2 regions of the Lonsdalea populi genome follow, and region 2 is predicted to be linked to the other one. Evidence: predicted binding sites of a transcription regulator. Region 2 holds the regulator's gene; the other holds the start of a gene.

Region 1 (4,430 bases), 790 kb from region 2:
CCAGAAACGCTGTTTTACGCTGGCTCGCCCGGTGCGGGCGAATCAGGTATTGATAAACTCGATGCTACGCCGAAATACGTGTGCCGATGGAGACGCCGTTAAATAACGCCGGCAGTTGCTCGGCGTGACGCCAGCTGGCGATATCCACGGGACGGCCCAGCGCGCGCGCAGCGTCCAGCGCGGCGTTGACCTTAACCACCATGCCGTCGGTGATGATGCCTTGGGCGATCAACGCCTCGGCTTTCTCCGCCGTCATCTCTTCGATGCGCTGACCTTTGCCGTCCAGAATGCCGCTGACGTCAGAGAGCAAAATCAGATCCGCGCCCAGCGTCTGAGCCAGCGCCGTCGCCGCCTGGTCAGCGTTGACGTTCATCAGTTCACCTTCCGCGGTCATGCCGATGGAGCTGATGACCGGCAGATAACCGGCCCCCAGCAGCATCGTCAGCAGCGCGGGAGTACCCGCTTCCGCCTTGCCGACATGACCCAGCGCTTCATCCAGCCGCGTCACCACCGTACTGCCGCCGTCAGCCAGACACAGCCCGACGGCCTGAATGTCGTGCTTAACCGCCCATGACAACAGCGTTTTATTGGCGGAGCCCGCCAGCGCGCCGGTGATGATATCGATCTGATCGGCTGGCGTGACGCGCAAACCCTGCTTTTTCACGACGGGCAGCGACAGCTTTTTCATCAGGTCGTCGACCAGACAACCGCCGCCGTGCACGATGACCAGAGGGCGCTGATGCTGCTGACGATACTCAACCAGCGCACCGAACAAACGTTCCAGCGCCTCTTCACTATCCAACAGTACGCCACCGAGCTTGATAATTAACGGATTCATGGGTCTTTGCGCCTCAGAAATAATCAGAGTAAGGACTGGGTTTCAGGGAAACCAAAACGAATATTCATGCACTGGACTGCCTGCGCCGCCGCGCCTTTCAGCAGGTTGTCTTCGGTGGACACCACAATCAGATGTTCATCCTGCACCGAGAAACCGATATCGCAAAACGGCAGGCCGACCACGGATTTCAGCGCCGGAACGCCTTGCGCGTAGAGCCGGACCAGCGGCTTATCGTGGTAGGCGTTGTAGTAGGCTTCAGCCACGTCCTGTGCGGTCACGCCGGGACGCAGACGGCAGGTAATCGTTGCCAGAATACCGCGCGGGAAATTGCCCAGATGCGGGGTAAAAATCACCGGAATTCCCAGATGCGCGGCAATTTCGGGCTGATGTCGATGGGTGAAGAGGCCGTAGGGCTGCAGGCTGACCTCGCAGAAGCTGTTGGTCATGGTGGCCTTGCGTCCGGCACCGCTAACGCCGCTGGTGGCGTCGATGACGGGCCACTGGTCGGTATTCAGCAGACGGCTTTCCACTAGCGGCTTCAGCGCCAGCTGAGAGGCCGTGGGATAGCAACCCGGCACGGCGATCAGCTGCGCCTGTTTGATCTCTTCAGCCTGCCACTCGGCCAGACCGTACACGGCCTGCGCCAGCCAGTCGGCATGCTGATGGTCGAAGCCGTAATAGCGACTGTAAAAATCGGCGTCCTGCACGCGAAAGGCCCCGGACAGGTCAAACACCGTGCAGCCCGCCGCCAAAAATTGCGGCGCCAGATCGTGGCTCACCTTATGGTCGGTGGCTAAAAACACCACGTCGACGCCTTTGGCCGCGTCGGCAACGTCGGTGAGCGGCTGGACAGGCAGGTCGATAACGCCTTTAAGCTGGGGATGCAGATCGGAGAGTAATTTTCCCGCATCTACACTTTGCGCTGAAACCGCCAAAGCGGTTATGTTCATCTGAGGATGACGGTTCAGGTACAGTGCCAGCTCCGCGCCGGTATAACCACTTGCACCAACTATCAACGTATTCAACATGAGATCCGTATACCTTTGTTATATCGTGATCGGTGAGACGAGAGCCGGGGACTGATGCGGAATAAGCCGCTCCCCCCACGATGCCAGAAAAAGCACAAGTGCGGTCCGCGCCGCAGTTTGTGATGTTCTTTCACCTGGCAATACTGTATTTTTATTCACAAAAAATGCATGAATATTGATACTATTCAAACCAGAGGCTGTCAACAGTGAAGATGAATTTACCCCCGTTTATTGAGCTGTACCGGGCATTAATCGCCACACCATCCATTAGCGCCGCCGATAGCGACCTGGACCAAAGTAATGAAACCTTAATCAACCTGTTGGCAGGCTGGTTTACCGATCTGGGCTTTCGCGTCGAAGTGCAGCCCGTTCCCGGAACACATCATAAATTTAATATGCTGGCGCGCCGGGGAGAAGGCAGCGGCGGGCTGCTGCTGGCGGGCCATACCGATACCGTACCGTTTGACGACGGGCGCTGGAGGCGCGATCCCTTCACCCTGACCGAACACGATAATCGGCTTTATGGTCTGGGTACCGCTGACATGAAAGGGTTCTTCGCTTTCATTCTGGATACGCTGCGCGACCTCGATCCGGCCACGCTCTCCAAACCGCTTTATATTCTGGCGACGGCCGACGAAGAGACCACGATGGCGGGCGCCAAATACTTCTCCGAGTCCACGCGCATCAGACCGGATTGCGCCATCATCGGCGAGCCCACCTCGCTGCAGCCGGTGCGCGCGCATAAAGGCCATATGTCTAAAGCAATCCGTATTCAGGGCCAGTCAGGCCACTCGAGCGATCCGTCGCGCGGGGTCAATGCCATTGAACTGATGCACGAGTCCATCACCCACCTGATGAAGTTGCGTAATACCCTGCAAGAGCGCTATCACAACCCCGCGTTCCACATCTCCTACCCGACGATGAACTTCGGGCATATTCACGGCGGCGACGCGGCCAACCGCATCTGCGGCTGCTGCGAACTGCATATGGACATTCGCCCATTGCCCGGTATGGCGTTGAACGATATCAACGGGCTGGTGACCGAGGCGCTGGAGCCGGTCAGTTCCCGGTGGCCGGGACGCTTGACCGTCAACGAGCTGCATCCGCCCATTCCCGGCTATGAGTGTCTCGCCGACAGCCCTTTGGCGCAGGTGGTGGAAAAGTTGTTGGGACAACCGACGGAAGTGGTGAACTACTGCACCGAAGCGCCGTTCATCCAGCAGCTCTGCCCGACGCTGGTGCTCGGCCCCGGCTCCATCAATCAGGCGCATCAGCCGGATGAATATATCGACACCTCTTTCATCAAGCCGACTCGCACGCTGATTGCACAGCTGATTCATCGTTTCTGCCAGCACTAAGCTCTCTGTCTTGCCTGTCGTCGACGGGCAAGATCCGTTCTCCTCCATGCCGGTGAAAACTTACCCGTTTTTCCACCGAGCCCGACTGCCGGTGGCGTAGAGGGACAAGCTGCAACGCCTTTCCGCCAACCTCCGCTTAAAAATTTATTCTGAATAATCGCGAAATAAGCAGTGATGGACGCTACCACAACGGGATTTACGTGAAATAAAAAACCACAAAACAGACTAAATTTGGCACAATTAATTACGAGAAAACATAAAAACCATGCTGGTTCACGCGTTTTTATCGTTATTGGGCATCCCGTCAGCCCTTGTCCTGCCTGGGTTTATTTGGCCTTAATAAGCTAGTCTTATCTCGTCGATCATGTGATTAAATTTCGCAAATTGCCTTTTCACTACAGAAACGGTTACAACTGTAAAGATAGCGCTGACTACAGACGGGCGCGATCCTCCATTGCCAGACAACATCATCACTCCACTTTTGAAGCGTAATATTTTTACAGGACAACGAGAGACGGGTCGGGACAAATATGAATGAACAATATTCCGCAATGCGCGGCAACGTCAGTATGCTCGGCAAATTGCTTGGGAACACCATCAAAGACGCATTGGGAGAAAACATACTAGAGCGTGTTGAAACCATTCGAAAACTTTCCAAAGCCTCTCGTGCAGGCAGCAACGAGCATCGACAAGAGCTGCTGAATACGCTGCAAAACCTTTCTAACGAGGAACTTCTGCCCGTCGCGCGCGCTTTTAGCCAGTTTCTCAACCTGACCAACACCGCCGAGCAATATCACACCATCTCACCGCATGGAGAAGCGGCCAGTAACCCGGAAACGCTGGCGCTGGCTATCCGCCGCCTGAAAGACAGCGACAAACTGGACGAAAATCAGATCCGCGAGGCCGTGGAATCGCTCTCTATTGAACTGGTTCTGACCGCGCATCCCACGGAAATTACCCGTCGTAGCCTAATTCATAAGCTGGGTGAGGTGAATCATTGCCTGAAACAGCTCGACCACGACGATTTGGCGGATTATGAGCGCCACCAGATCATGCGCCGTCTGTGTCAGCTTATCGCCCAGTACTGGCACACGGATGAAATCCGAAAAGAGCGCCCAACGCCGGTCGATGAAGCCAAATGGGGCTTTGCCGTGGTCGAAAACAGCCTGTGGGAAGGCGTTCCCGCCTTTCTGCGCGAACTGGACG
Region 2 (4,430 bases):
CCTGAAACAAACGAACTGCTCGATCGCAAAAAATTGATTCGGCCGCAGTGAACGAAAAAAAGCCGAAGAACGAATTCTCCGGCTTGTATTCACTCTTAGACGTACAGTGAAAGCTACTTATTGACGAAGGAGACGCCCATCGCAATATCTTCTTTTAACGTATCCAGCATCTTATCCAGAGAACGCTGCTCGAAGTCGCTGAGAGGGCCAATAGGCATACGCTGGGCGATGCCCTCTTTGCCCAATAATAACGGCTGAGCAAAGAAGCGGGCATATTCGCCATCGCTTTCAACATACGCACATTCCACGATGTTGCTTTCGCCTTGCAACGCACGAACCAAAGAGACGCCAAAACGTGCGGCAGCCTGGCCCATGGACAAGGTTGCGGAGCCTCCTCCAGCCTTGGCTTCAACCACTTCCGTGCCGGCATGCTGAATACGGTCGGTCAGAGCGACTGCTTCCTGTTCAGTAAAGCTGAGTCCTGGGATGTGCGACAGCAACGGCAGAATAGTCACGCCGGAATGACCACCAATCACAGGCACTTCGATGTCCTGCGGTTGTTTGCCCTTAAGCTCGGCGGCAAAAACGTTGGAGCGAAAGATATCCAGTGTTGTCACGCCAAAGAGTTTGTTCCGATTATAAACGCCGGCCTTTTTCAATACTTCTGCGGCAATAGTCACAATAGTATTGACCGGGTTAGTGATAATGCCGAGGCAAGCGTTAGGACAAACGCGGGCCACTTGCTCAACCAGATTACGGACGATGCCTGCATTGACGTTGAACAAATCGGAACGATCCATGCCCGGCTTACGAGCCACACCGGCGGAGATCAGAACGACATCAGCCCCTTCCAGTGCGGAAGCCGCATCTTCACCACAAAAACCTTTGATTGTGACCGCAGTGGGGATGTGACTTAAATCTACAGCAACACCTGGCGTTACGGGAGCAATATCATAAAGTGATAGCTCTGAGCCTGAAGGAAGCTGGGTTTTGAGAAGAAGTGCCAGAGACTGACCGATACCGCCGGCGGCTCCAAGAACAGCAACTTTCATCTTAAACTCCTTAATTTATTATCATTAGTTAAATATGCCGTGGATTTGTTTCGTTACAGACGTCCGTGCTCATAATAAAAAAGTAGAATAAGGCCACCAATCGGCGCGTCGAGAGCGCTATTTGGCTAATAATAAATTAAAATGCACACAGGTTATAAAAATGTAATTAAGATAACTAAAGTAACAAGTCGCGATACCTCTTAGAGGTTTCTCCAGCTCGTTACCTGAGCATGCACAGATTAATCATGGCAAATAAATAACAACTAAAATCATTCGAGTAACAATTTAGTGACCTTTGTGTGACCAGGCGCACATTCTCCAGTTTTATTTTCGACTAGCAACCTCTTTTCTCAGCAAAGCTTGTTATATCGATTGGCTAGGCACCCAGATTGCATAAAAATTCATTCCACAGCATAATATCGTCATGATTAACCATGATGGACCGCAGCCAAATGCGTCATTCAACAAAGCAGGAAGAGTTGGTTAAGGCATTCAATGCGCTGTTAAAAGAAGAAAAATTCAGTTCTCAGAGCGAGATTGTGCAAGCACTGCAGGACGAGGGATTTAAAAATATTAACCAGTCCAAAGTATCGAGAATGCTCACCAAATTTGGCGCAGTCCGTACGCGTAACGCCAAGATGGAGATGGTTTACTGCCTTCCCGCTGAACTTGGCGTGCCGACCACATCCAGCCCGTTAAAAAATCTGGTGCGGGACGTAGACTTCAACGAATCCGTCGTCGTCATCCACACAAGTCCGGGTGCCGCTCAGCTCATCGCACGGCTATTGGATTCTCTGGGAAAATCGGAAGGGATACTCGGTACGATTGCCGGGGATGACACCATATTTACCACCCCGGCGAAGGGGTTCAGCGTGAAGCAGCTCTACGAAGCCATTCTCGCCTTGTTTGAACAAGAGCTATAAGCCACCTTACAGAGACGGTAGTTCGGCCAGCGGCCAACGCGGCCGCACCATCACACCCAATGACGCCGATCCACCTTGCTGCAAGCGGATGGCTCCCGCGTAAGCGATCATCGCGCCGTTGTCGGTACAAAATTCAGGTCGGGCATAAAACACTTCACCACCGCGTTTAGCCATAACCTCTGCCAGTTTTTCCCGTAACGTGCGATTAGCGCTGACTCCGCCGGCGATAACGAGTCGTTTAAATCCGGTTTCATCCAACGCTCGTCGGCACTTGATCGCCAACGTGTCCACCACCGCATCTTCAAATGCACGGGCAATGTCCGCCTGGGTTTGAGCGTCTTTACCCTGTTCACGGATAGTATTCGCGGCAAAAGTTTTCAGTCCGGAAAAACTGAAATCCAGTCCTGGCCGGTCGGTCATTGGACGAGGGAACGTGAAACGACCCGCCTCCCCGGACTGAGCCATTTTCGACAACAGCGGGCCACCGGGATAATCGAGCCCAAGCAGCTTGGCCGTTTTATCAAACGCTTCTCCAGCGGCATCGTCGATTGACTCGCCCAGCAAGTGATATTCGCCGATCCCCGTCACGCTGATTAATTGAGTGTGACCACCCGAAACCAACAACGCCACAAAAGGAAAAGCGGGAGGATCCTCTTCCAGCATGGGGGCAAGCAAATGCCCTTCCATGTGATGAACAGCAATGGCTGGAACATCCCATGCGAACGCCAACGAACGCCCCACCGTCGCGCCAACCAACAGCGCGCCCACTAGACCGGGGCCAGCCGTGTAGGCAATCCCGTCGATGTCTTTACGCTGCAGCTCAGCTTCCTGCAATGCCGCCTGAATCAAGGGTACGGTTTTACGAACGTGATCGCGGGAAGCGAGCTCAGGAACGACACCGCCATAATCCGCGTGCAGTTTTACCTGGCTGTAGAGCTGGTTTGCCAGGAGACCGGCCTTAGTGTCATAAATCGCGACTCCCGTTTCATCACAAGATGTTTCAATACCCAATACGCGCATTGCTGTTTTTTCACTCTCGGTTACGGTTAACAAGCGGCTTGCTTCAAGCGGCGAATAGTCTACCATAAGCGCTCCCATTTGAGCGTGGACATAAGACCGCGAGGTTTGTTATTGCCGCAATGCTTTACAACAGCCTCGTTGTTGCAGTAGAATTCCGCACCATTTTGAAAAGGCTGGCACCAGGCCAGCGACAAACCGAATTTATTGAGGTGAGAGGCACATGCCGGTAATTAAAGTACGTGAAAACGAGCCGTTCGACGTAGCTCTGCGTCGCTTCAAGCGTTCCTGCGAAAAAGCAGGGGTTTTGGCCGAAGTTCGTCGTCGTGAGTTTTATGAAAAACCGACAACTGAACGTAAACGCGCTAAAGCGTCCGCAGTAAAACGCCACGCGAAGAAACTGGCTCGAGAAAACGCACGCCGCACTCGTCTGTATTAATTTAGGAGGTGCAACCTCCGATCGCGTGATTAATCCGCAGACTTAGCAGTTGCATACGAAGGCCGTGCATTTCCGAAAGGAATGCGCGGCTTGTTGTCGTTTATAAGCTATGAATCAGGGGCTTATGGCTGGACGAATCCCACGCGTATTTATTGGTGACCTGTTGGCTCGCACCGACATCGTCGACTTGATCGATGCGCGCGTGAAGCTGAAGAAACAGGGCAAGAATTATCATGCGTGTTGTCCATTTCATCACGAGAAGACCCCTTCATTTACCGTTAACGGCGATAAGCAGTTCTACCACTGTTTCGGCTGCGGTGCTCATGGTAACGCCATCGATTTTTTGATGAATTTCGACAGACTGGAATTCGTTGAAAGCATTGAGGAATTGGCGACCATGCATGGCCTTGAGGTGCCTTACGAGGCAGGTTCGGGGCCCACTCAGCTCGAACGTCATCAGCGGCAGAGCCTGTACGAGCTGATGGAACAATTGAGCACGTTTTACCAACATACGCTACATCAGCCCGCCGGCACCCCAGCCAAAATCTATCTGGCGAAACGTGGTCTAAGTGACGACATTATCAGGCATTTTGCGATTGGATGCGCGCCGCCGGGATGGGATAACGCATTAAAACGTTTTGGCCGCAGCAGCGAAGATAAAAGAACGCTGAACGATGCGGGCATGTTGGTGACTAACGATCAAGGGCGAATTTACGATCGTTTCCGCGAACGAGTCATGTTCCCTATCCGGGACAAAAGAGGACGCGTTATTGCATTTGGTGGTCGAGTATTGGGGGACGGCGTTCCCAAATATCTTAACTCGCCGGAAACAGAGATCTTTCATAAGGGGCGCCAGCTTTATGGCCTGTATGAAGCCCAGCAAAAACACCCCGAGCTGAGAGAGCTGCTGGTGGTTGAAGGGTACATGGACGTCGTCGCTCTGGCGCAGTTCGGCATTGACTATGCCGTGGCTTCTCTGGGGACGTCAACGACGGCCGA

The links. The regulator ArgR, encoded in region 2, controls arginine synthesis, uptake and breakdown. The targets are predictions, from matches to a motif close to ANTGAATAAAAATACANT.
Region 1: argC (N-acetyl-gamma-glutamyl-phosphate reductase) is a predicted target of ArgR. The motif match lies at 2,009-2,026, and genes of this name have one in related genera.

The regions. Positions count from the first base shown of each region.
Region 1 covers NZ_CP065534.1:146,566-150,995, reverse strand. Annotated here, with positions in the region: gene argB (acetylglutamate kinase) at 65-838, opposite strand; gene argC (N-acetyl-gamma-glutamyl-phosphate reductase) at 862-1,866, opposite strand; gene argE (acetylornithine deacetylase) at 2,073-3,224, shown strand; gene ppc (phosphoenolpyruvate carboxylase) at 3,755-4,430, shown strand, end outside.
Region 2 covers NZ_CP065534.1:3,220,344-3,224,773, forward strand. Annotated here, with positions in the region: gene I6N93_RS14100 (helix-turn-helix domain-containing protein) at 1-51, shown strand, start outside; gene mdh (malate dehydrogenase) at 114-1,052, opposite strand; gene argR (transcriptional regulator ArgR) at 1,505-1,975, shown strand; gene tsaD (tRNA (adenosine(37)-N6)-threonylcarbamoyltransferase complex transferase subunit TsaD) at 1,982-2,995, opposite strand; gene rpsU (30S ribosomal protein S21) at 3,216-3,431, shown strand; gene dnaG (DNA primase) at 3,556-4,430, shown strand, end outside.